2 regions of the Paenibacillus sp. Y301 genome follow, and region 1 is predicted to be linked to the other one. Evidence: riboswitches for the same ligand, from Rfam matches in the RefSeq annotation. Region 1 holds a riboswitch; the other holds the start of a gene.
The links. Region 1 has a riboswitch for cyclic di-AMP ahead of AC1D69_RS03505 (KamA family radical SAM protein). Riboswitches for the same ligand answer to the same signal wherever they lie in the genome.
Positions count from the first base shown of each region.

Region 2: another riboswitch for cyclic di-AMP. It lies ahead of AC1D69_RS05730 (TrkH family potassium uptake protein); the one in region 1 lies ahead of AC1D69_RS03505 (KamA family radical SAM protein).

Region 1 is NZ_JCAIUL010000002.1:14,538-18,977, forward strand. Features, by position in the region: gene AC1D69_RS03495 (MerR family transcriptional regulator) at 1-91, shown strand, start outside; gene AC1D69_RS03500 (FAD-dependent oxidoreductase) at 238-2,049, shown strand; cyclic di-AMP (ydaO/yuaA leader) riboswitch at 2,159-2,297, shown strand; gene AC1D69_RS03505 (KamA family radical SAM protein) at 2,475-3,668, shown strand; gene yunB (sporulation protein YunB) at 3,789-4,440, shown strand, end outside.
Region 2 is NZ_JCAIUL010000002.1:482,251-486,690, reverse strand. Features, by position in the region: gene AC1D69_RS05740 (LysR family transcriptional regulator) at 1-557, shown strand, start outside; gene AC1D69_RS05735 (potassium channel family protein) at 687-1,355, opposite strand; gene AC1D69_RS05730 (TrkH family potassium uptake protein) at 1,395-2,735, opposite strand; cyclic di-AMP (ydaO/yuaA leader) riboswitch at 2,799-2,965, opposite strand; gene AC1D69_RS05725 (CPBP family intramembrane glutamic endopeptidase) at 3,397-4,440, shown strand, end outside.

The DNA.
Region 1 (4,440 bases):
TTTGACCCTCTATGTTGGAAAAAAGAGAAGAAATGGTGATGTTATCTCTTCAGGTGTTCAACAGGAGATAAAAGAAAATAAGATATCCTGAATGTGTAAACATCGGGTTAACCCCATACTTTTCATTTTTCCACACCTTTATACGTGCAAAATTTCACAAAGTCTGCTTGACGTCGTGATGACCCAACCATATAAGATCTATGTATACAATGATTTTATACGCCAAGGGGGAAAACCATGAAAAGGAATTGGAAAAGGGTAAATTTCTTGCTGTTGGGATTAGTATTAATACTAAATGTAGTTGCTTGTTCAAATTCTGCCAAAGATACTAACGCAAATTCGAATACAACTTCGGGAACAGCAACTTATAAAGCAGGTACTTACACATCAAAGGCACAAGGTAACAATGGTGATATCACGGTTGAGGTTGTATTTGATGATAACGCGATCGTATCTGTAACTATTAAAGAGCATAGCGAAACGGATAGTCTTAGCAATACACCATTCGAACGTATCCCTCAGCAAATTGTTGAGGGACAGACATTGGCAGTTGATGTTGTGTCAGGCGCTTCTAATTCATCGAAGGCGATCCTTGCTGCGGTTGAAGATTGTGTCAAGCAAGCGGGCGGAGATGTAGCTACCCTTAAGGTTGCTGCCATAACGGATGATAAGGCACAAAAGGAAACTGAACTAACAACGGATGTTGTCGTTATTGGTGGAGGAGGTACAGGTCTCACAGCTGCTGGATCTGCGTTTGAGAACGGCGCCAAGGTTATTGTACTAGAGAAAATGGCAACGGTAGGTGGTTCTACAGCGTTATCTGGCGGAGGTATTTCTGCAACAGGTACTCGTTTCCAAAAGGAACTAGGCATTGAGGATTCACCAGAATCATGGATGCAGTTGTGGAAAGAGCGTCAAAGTACAAGTAATCCTGATAGTATATATCCAGATTATGATCGTGTAGAAACCTTTATGGATGAGGCAGTAGATACAACACACTGGTTGGTTGATTATATGAATCATAAGTATACTCGTGTGGAAGGATATGGTGTTGATCCTGTAGCTCGCCTTCATTTTCCTGAAGCTGGTGGTGCTAGCTTAATTGCAAATCTAGATAAGACCCTTAAAGATAAAGGAGTCGATATCCTTTTAGAGACAAAAGCAACGGAATTAATCACGGATGATAAAGGTAACGTAATTGGTGTTGCAGCGGAGAATGCTGAAGGAAAGCTGATCGTTCATGCGAAAAAAGTCATCATCGCTTCAGGAGGATTTGCTAAGAGTGAGGAAATGATGAAGCGTTTCTTACCTCAATTTGTTGACGATATGGGGATCAGTGCAGCTGCTGCGGGTAGTACAGGTGATGGGATAGTCATGGCAGAAAAATTAGGCGCAGCGTTATACGAAGATCCGTGGGTGATTGGTCTAGGTATGGGAAGTTTGGTTCCAGAATTACGTGGTATTGAATGGGATACTACTAAAGTATTAGTGAACGAAAAAGGCGAACGTTTTATGGATGAAAATAGTCATTACGCTATTGTAACAAATAAAGTGCTTCCTAACGAACAGGTATGGATGGTTATAGATTCAAGTGAAGCCAATGCGAAAGTAATTGGTGCCATTGAAGGTAAACTTCCTAATGCTGAGATCGCTGTCGGAAATACAATGGAAGAATTAGCCTCTACTATGCAAGTATCTGGAGCAGCTCTTGTGAAAACAATGGATACTTTCAATGCTGGAGTAACTTCAGGTAAAGATGAATTCAACAAAGAAGTAAAGACACTTGTATCTGTTAATAAAGGGCCATTCTATGCTTTTAAATACTATCCTAAAACTATGGGTACATTTGGTGGAGTGAAAGTCGACGAACATTATCGTGTTGTAAAAGAAGATGGCTCAGTCATCGACAATCTTTATGCGGGTGGAGAAGCAGCGAATCGCTATTTATACAACCAGGTCTATATGTCAGGTAGTGCGGTTCAGTATGCGTTAACTAGTGGACGCTTGAGTGGAGAACATGCTGCAAAGGCAGTTGCTGAAGGAAAGTAATATTTGACGAAGAACATTCATTAAACTAATCTAATGCCTTGATGAATGTTCTTTGTTTTTTTGGAATTTAAAATATCCAACATTTGACTAATTGAATGGACTTATGTACTATAAAGTTACGCTTAATTTTCAGCATAGTAGCTGAAAAGCGGGGGAACCATTTTTTTGGGGCGAATCAAGAGACATTTGTAGGGAACCATCTTTCCCGAGCCCGACAGCTAACCTCGTCAGTAGTAGATGGGTCAACTTATGGTTTATAACTGTTCTAATGACCCGTTATCGGGTCTTTTTGCGTCTTTATGGCCCGATACCCTTCCCAAGGTGAAGTGTTTACTTCGCTTTGTGATGGGACGGGTCATTTTTATTTTAAGAAAAAGGGGGGACAAATGTAACAAACCATATTTTAAACTTCAAGGAGGAGTAATATGCCACAGCCGAAATATATTACCGATATTGATAAGATCATGGAAATCCCGGAACATGAGCGTCAGAAACTTAAACAGATAACGGAGAAATTCGTATTTCGCGTTAATGATTATTACTTAAAGCTAGTGAATTGGGCTGATCCAAATGATCCGATCAAGAAATTAGTTATTCCGAATGAAGGAGAACTATCCGAGTATGGTCGCTGGGATGCATCGGATGAAGACACGAACTACGTTGTACCCGGTTGCCAGCATAAATATAGAACGACGGCCTTATTAATTGTATCCGAGGTATGTGGTGCTTATTGTCGATATTGTTTTAGAAAGCGCTTATTTCGTAATGACGTAAAAGAAGCGATGTCCGATGTAAGCCCAGGAATTGAGTATATTGCGAATCATCCAGAAATAAATAATGTATTACTAACAGGTGGAGATAGCTTAATCCTAGCTACTTCGAAGCTAGAGATCATTCTTGACCAATTGCGTGATATTGAGCATGTCAAAGTTATTCGATTAGGATCTAAAATTCCCGTATTTAACCCGATGCGAATCTACGAAGACGAGAAGTTATTAGAACTTATCAAGAGGCACTCAAGTGCTGATAAACGCATCTATGTCATGGCCCATATTAATCATCCGCGTGAAATAACGCCTGAAGCCAAACGGGGGTTTGAGGCGTTACATCAAGCAGGAGCAATCGTCGTAAACCAAACGCCTATTTTACGTGGAATCAATGATAATGCCGATGTACTTGCAGAACTTCTTGATCAATTGTCGTGGGCTGGTGTCACACCTTATTATTTCTTTATAAATCGTCCGGTTGCAGGTAACCGAGATTTTGTACTTCCGTTGGAGCAGGTGTATCAACTTGTGGAAGAGGCTAAGGCGAAGACATCAGGGTTGGGTAAACGAGTCCGTCTATCTATGAGTCATACATCTGGAAAAATTGAGATCTTAGCTATTGACCACGGTAAGGCTTATTTAAAATATCACCAATCAAGAGACGATGTGTATGGGAAGTTTATGGTTCTGGATTGTCCAAGTGATGCCTCGTGGTTCGATGATTTACCGGGAAATGAGAAGTATTGGAAGCAGCCAGAGAAGAAGTCCGATCGTATTATATCTGTTAACGAATTGCCTGAAATGCCAGTAAAATCTGAACGCTCGAAATCGGCAAAAGTGGCATTACATTAGAATAGAATTATCAGATGTGGAAGACACATACCGGCCATCTTAGATTAGAGCTTCTTCTTTTTTTGTAATCCCAATCATATGCTTGTATAGAGATTTATTGTCGGCATTAGGGGGATGATCATGAAAAGAAGAGCAAGGTGGCATAGCCAGCGAAGCGGGAAACCCAGAAGCAGACGTAGATTGTGGCTTGTTGGGTTTCTCGTTTTTTTAATCATAATGTTTCAGGGATTCGCGTACATAGATCGTAATTTGAAACCACCTATTATGAATTTGGCTCAAATTAGAGTGAAACAGCTGGCGACGGAAGCGATCAATGAGGCGATTACAGCACAGGTTACGCAAGAACAGAATTTCGATGATCTCGTGAATTGGAAAATGGATACGTCCGGCAAGGTATCAGGGTTCATGTTGAATTATGCGGAACAAATGAAGATTACATCCAATACGTTTAAGGTTGTTCAAGCTACATTAAACGACGTACATCAGTTAAAGGAACATATTCCTATTGGGATGGCGTTAGGAAGTCCTTTTCTGGCTTCAATTGGTCCTGGAATTCCCGTGAAAATAGAGCCTCAGGGAGCCGCTAAGATCGAATTATCAACGAGGCAACGGGATGCTGGAATCAATATGATTCTTGTGGAGGTATACATCCACGTCAGTGTAGACGTTGCTGTAGTCATTCCTTTTGATATGGAACATGATTCTGTAGAGACGGAAATACCTATATCATACCTAATGGTTGTAGGTGACGTTCCTATGTATTATTACAACT
Region 2 (4,440 bases), 470 kb from region 1:
AGCATCCCACTGCAGAAATCAAACTTGTTACAGGTAGAACGCATGAAATTGTTTCAGCACTCCGTGAGAAGAAGATCGACGTTGGAATTGTTGCTTCATCCATCCACGAAAGAGGCTTAAACTGTATCCCTTTATTTGAAGATCACTTGGAATTAGTTCTACCAAGACAACACCCCCTTGCCGAATCACCAGCCATTCATATGAACGATTTACATGAGACACCCATGATTATTTTCTCAAGTGGGACATGGTATCGTAAATTAATGGACGACTTATTTGAGAATACGGGTATTATGCCTGATATTCGAATGGAGATCGACTCGTTTGAAGCGATTGTCCGCTTATTACCTACTTGTAAAGCTGTAACATTATTACCCAAATCTTATCTACATCAACAACTTATTGACGATAATGATCTCAAAGTTATTCATATCCCTGATCTCAAAGAAACACGACGAACGACATCCTTAATCTATGGTGAATATACCGAGTTAAGTAAGGCTGCACGGCAATGGATCGAAGAAACAGAATCCTTATTTAATCGCCTAGATTTATGATTTTTATGATTTCACCAAAAAAAGAAACACAGAGAAGGTCAAGGATAATCTCCTTGACCTTCTCTGTGTTTTACGTTCGCATTTTTTTGAGAAATTAGCTACCTCTACCGAAAGTGGTTCTATTCCTATTTAATTGTCATCCATGAGTTCATTCTCAAAATTTTCAATATTCTCGTTAGACCCGATAATGACCATAATATCGCCTGCTCGAACCTGATCCATTGCTGTAGGCGCCACAATAATGCCAGTTGATCTATGCAAAGCCACGATGCTACAGCCAAATCTAGTACGAATATTTATCTCTGTGAGTGTCTTACCATCAAGACATAACGGAGCGTTCATCTCTACAATGCTGTAATCTTTCGAAAGTTCAATATAATCCAGTAAGTTCGGAGTTACCAGTTGATGTGCAACCCGAATGCCCATATCTCGCTCAGGGTACACTACTCGATCTACTCCTAGTTTCTCCAATGCTCTTCCGTGAAGAACAGAGATCGCTTTAGCAACGACTGTCGTTACTCCTAAATCTTTGAGCAGTATGGTTGCAAGAATACTCGTCTGGATGTCTTCTCCGATAGCCACAATACCACAATCGAAATTACGAACACCTAACGATTTCAGCACTTCTTCATCTGAGGCATCTGCCACAACAGCATACGTCAGTAACTCACTCATATCACTTACAATCTCTTCATTTCGATCGATCCCTAGCACTTCATAATTCAGTGCCATAAGTTCTTGAGCAATAGAAGACCCGAACCGCCCCAATCCAATAACGACAAACTGCTGTTTCTTCATCTCTCTTTCAATACTCCTTTAATCATCTCAATTTCTCTTCTACCCTATAATAATTTTACCCTCTGGATGACGATATAACTCTTTGCCTTTCTTCGGACCCAGTGCATATGCCAGTGTAAGTGGTCCAAGGCGACCTGCAAACATCGTTAGACTTATCAGAATTTTACCCGCTAAGGTCAGATGTGTGGTTAATCCCATCGTTAACCCTACTGTACCAAATGCAGAAGTTGTCTCATACAATATCATTAGAAAACTACTGTCTTCTGTCGTAGAAAGTATCATCGCTACACTCATTACAAGCAAAAGTGCAACTAGTGTAATCGTGAGCGCTTTAAATATACGTTCTTGCGCAAACCGGTAGCGAAACAATACGATGTCATCTCGTCCACGTAACATGGAGATCACAGCACCAATAATAAGCGTAAACGTTGTTGTCTTGATCCCACCTCCAGTAGATCCTGGAGAAGCCCCAATGAACATAAGTATAATCATAAAGAATTGAGATGCCTGTCTCATATTACCCAGATCAAGCGTATTCGCACCTGCAGTTCTTGGTGTAACCGATTGGAAGAGGGAGCCAAGGATTTTGCCACCCCAATTTAACGACCCTAATGTTCTTGGATTAGAATACTCGAATACAAATATAACAATGGCTCCGAACACGATTAGAAAGGCTGTCATGGATAGTACTACTTTTGAATGTAAAGATATCCTACGCGTCTTTCGGAAATCGACCATGTCAGATAGAACAATGAATCCAATTCCTCCAGATACAATAAGGAACATCACCACAAAGTTGACGATTGGATCATATACATAACCTGTAAGGCTACGGAAGTCACCGAATAGATCAAATCCAGCATTGTTAAACATTGAAATGGCATGAAAAATACCAAAATATAAAGCTTTTCCAAAGGGCATATCTACTGCCCATCTTACAGTTAACAGAACAGCAGCTGATCCTTCGATAATAAGAGAAAAGAGTAATACTTTTCGAATCAGTCGTACTATTCCTTCCATTGAGCCCTGATTCATCGCTTCTTGAAGGAGCAAACGGTCACGTAGGGATATCTTCCGTTTCAACAGAAAGGCGAATAACGTAGCCATCGTCATAAATCCAAGTCCGCCCACCTGAATGAGCATAATAATGACCACTTGCCCAAATGTGCTGAAGAACGTCCCCGTGTCCTGCACGACTAAGCCCGTAACGCAAGTCGCTGATGTTGCTGTAAACAATGCATCAATGAAGGCGAGGGGTTTACCCGTCGTATTCGATATGGGTAAGGTTAACAATACCGTTCCCAGTAGTATAATGGTAGCGAAACCAATAACTAGAATTTGTGGAGGGGATAATCTGAACCAACTATACTTCCATTTCACACGCTTCACCCCTTTTTAAATCAACAAAAAAAGACACTGGAAATCCAATGCCTCTCGGTTGGTTCCTGCTTGCATATCGCCTACGAGGTTAGCTGACGGATTCGGGTATGCACAGCTTACCCTATTCGTTCATTCAACAACGAAATTCACCCCACAAGTAGATAGACTAAATCGTCTCTACAAGAAATGGTTCCCCCGTATTTCATATGAAAATTTGGCGCATTATTAAATTGCATTCCGATTATAATCTTTATCCAGTAACTGTACAAATTGATTTTCTGGACAAATGACTGGATATGGGTTAAATATAAGCGAAAGAACGTATCAGAACAGTGGTTCTCTCTCCATAAGTATGATTACCTTCTTATTCATCTGCTTTGCACCATTTCGAGTTACATTTGCTGGATTTACCGCTAGAAGCTATGCTATGTTATCGTTACTTATAAGAGCATCTAACGAAGTTTATGTTTTCGATGTAAGTTTTTACGAAGTATTACCAAGGAGTAGCGCTCAAAAACTTTAAGTTTATGCTTTCGATGTAAGTTTTTACGAAGTATTACCAAGGAGTAACGCTCAAAAACTTTAAGTTTATGCTTTCGATGTAAGTTTTTACGAAGTAATTCTAAGAAGTAGCGCTCAAAAACTTTTAGGAGGAAATTAAATGAATTCTACGGGACAACCTTTGAAACTTAATATCAACTATAAGGTTCTCGGTCTATGTGGGGTTATCGGTCTGATTCTGTTTATGATATTGCAAGTATTCCCCAGCACCGCATCCGATACACTGGAGCAACCAAGCAAAGAATTAATCACTAAGGATCAAGCAAGAATCGCGGCCACACAATATGCTGAGTCACAACTTCACATTCATGTATTGAGTCAACCCGATGATACTTTGGTCACCTATCAATCTGACTCAGATTTATATGGTTATTTATCTAAAGAGAAGTTAATGGAGAAATACAATACTACTTTCGATCATAAATATCCAACCGAAGTTTACCGCGTCCGTCTGAAAGAAGGTAATACCAATAACTACCTTAATATAGATGTACATATGAATACAGGAGATATCGTATCCTTTTCTCAGAAGAAGAACTCGCCCCTTATTGAACCTACAGAGGAATCGATCAGTACAACAAATAATGTAAGACTTGCAGAACAATGGCTAACCCAATTAGGATATGATTCAAAGACTCTCCAGATCACAGAAAATAAAAAATCGACCCTTACCTATTCGGACTTAAATACTACGATTGGCGAGGCCGTATTACAATTGAAGTTCACTTTCGGATCAGACAGGATCGTCTCCTTTGAACCTTCCTTTTCGATTCCGTCAGAACATACATCTTATGTAGAAAAAGAACACACCAAAGCCGTTTGGATGACCATGCTCGGATATGGACTCCTCACTTTAGCGCTTGGCATACTTGCTATTGTATATAGCGCAATAACGAGAAAGCATACCTCTTTTGTTCGAGGAATATTCCTGAGTTCATTCTATTTCATTGTCTCCATGCTAAGCACATTAAATATGTTGCCCGCCTTGGAAGCCGAGGGACTGACGGGATTAAGTCTAACGTTCGGGTTAATATTCCAGGGTCTCCTTACCTTAGTTATGGCTGCGTTATTGTACTTCTCACTTGTTGGTGGAGATGGCTTATGGCGGAAGGAAACAGGACTTAATCCTTGGCCACGTGCAAAA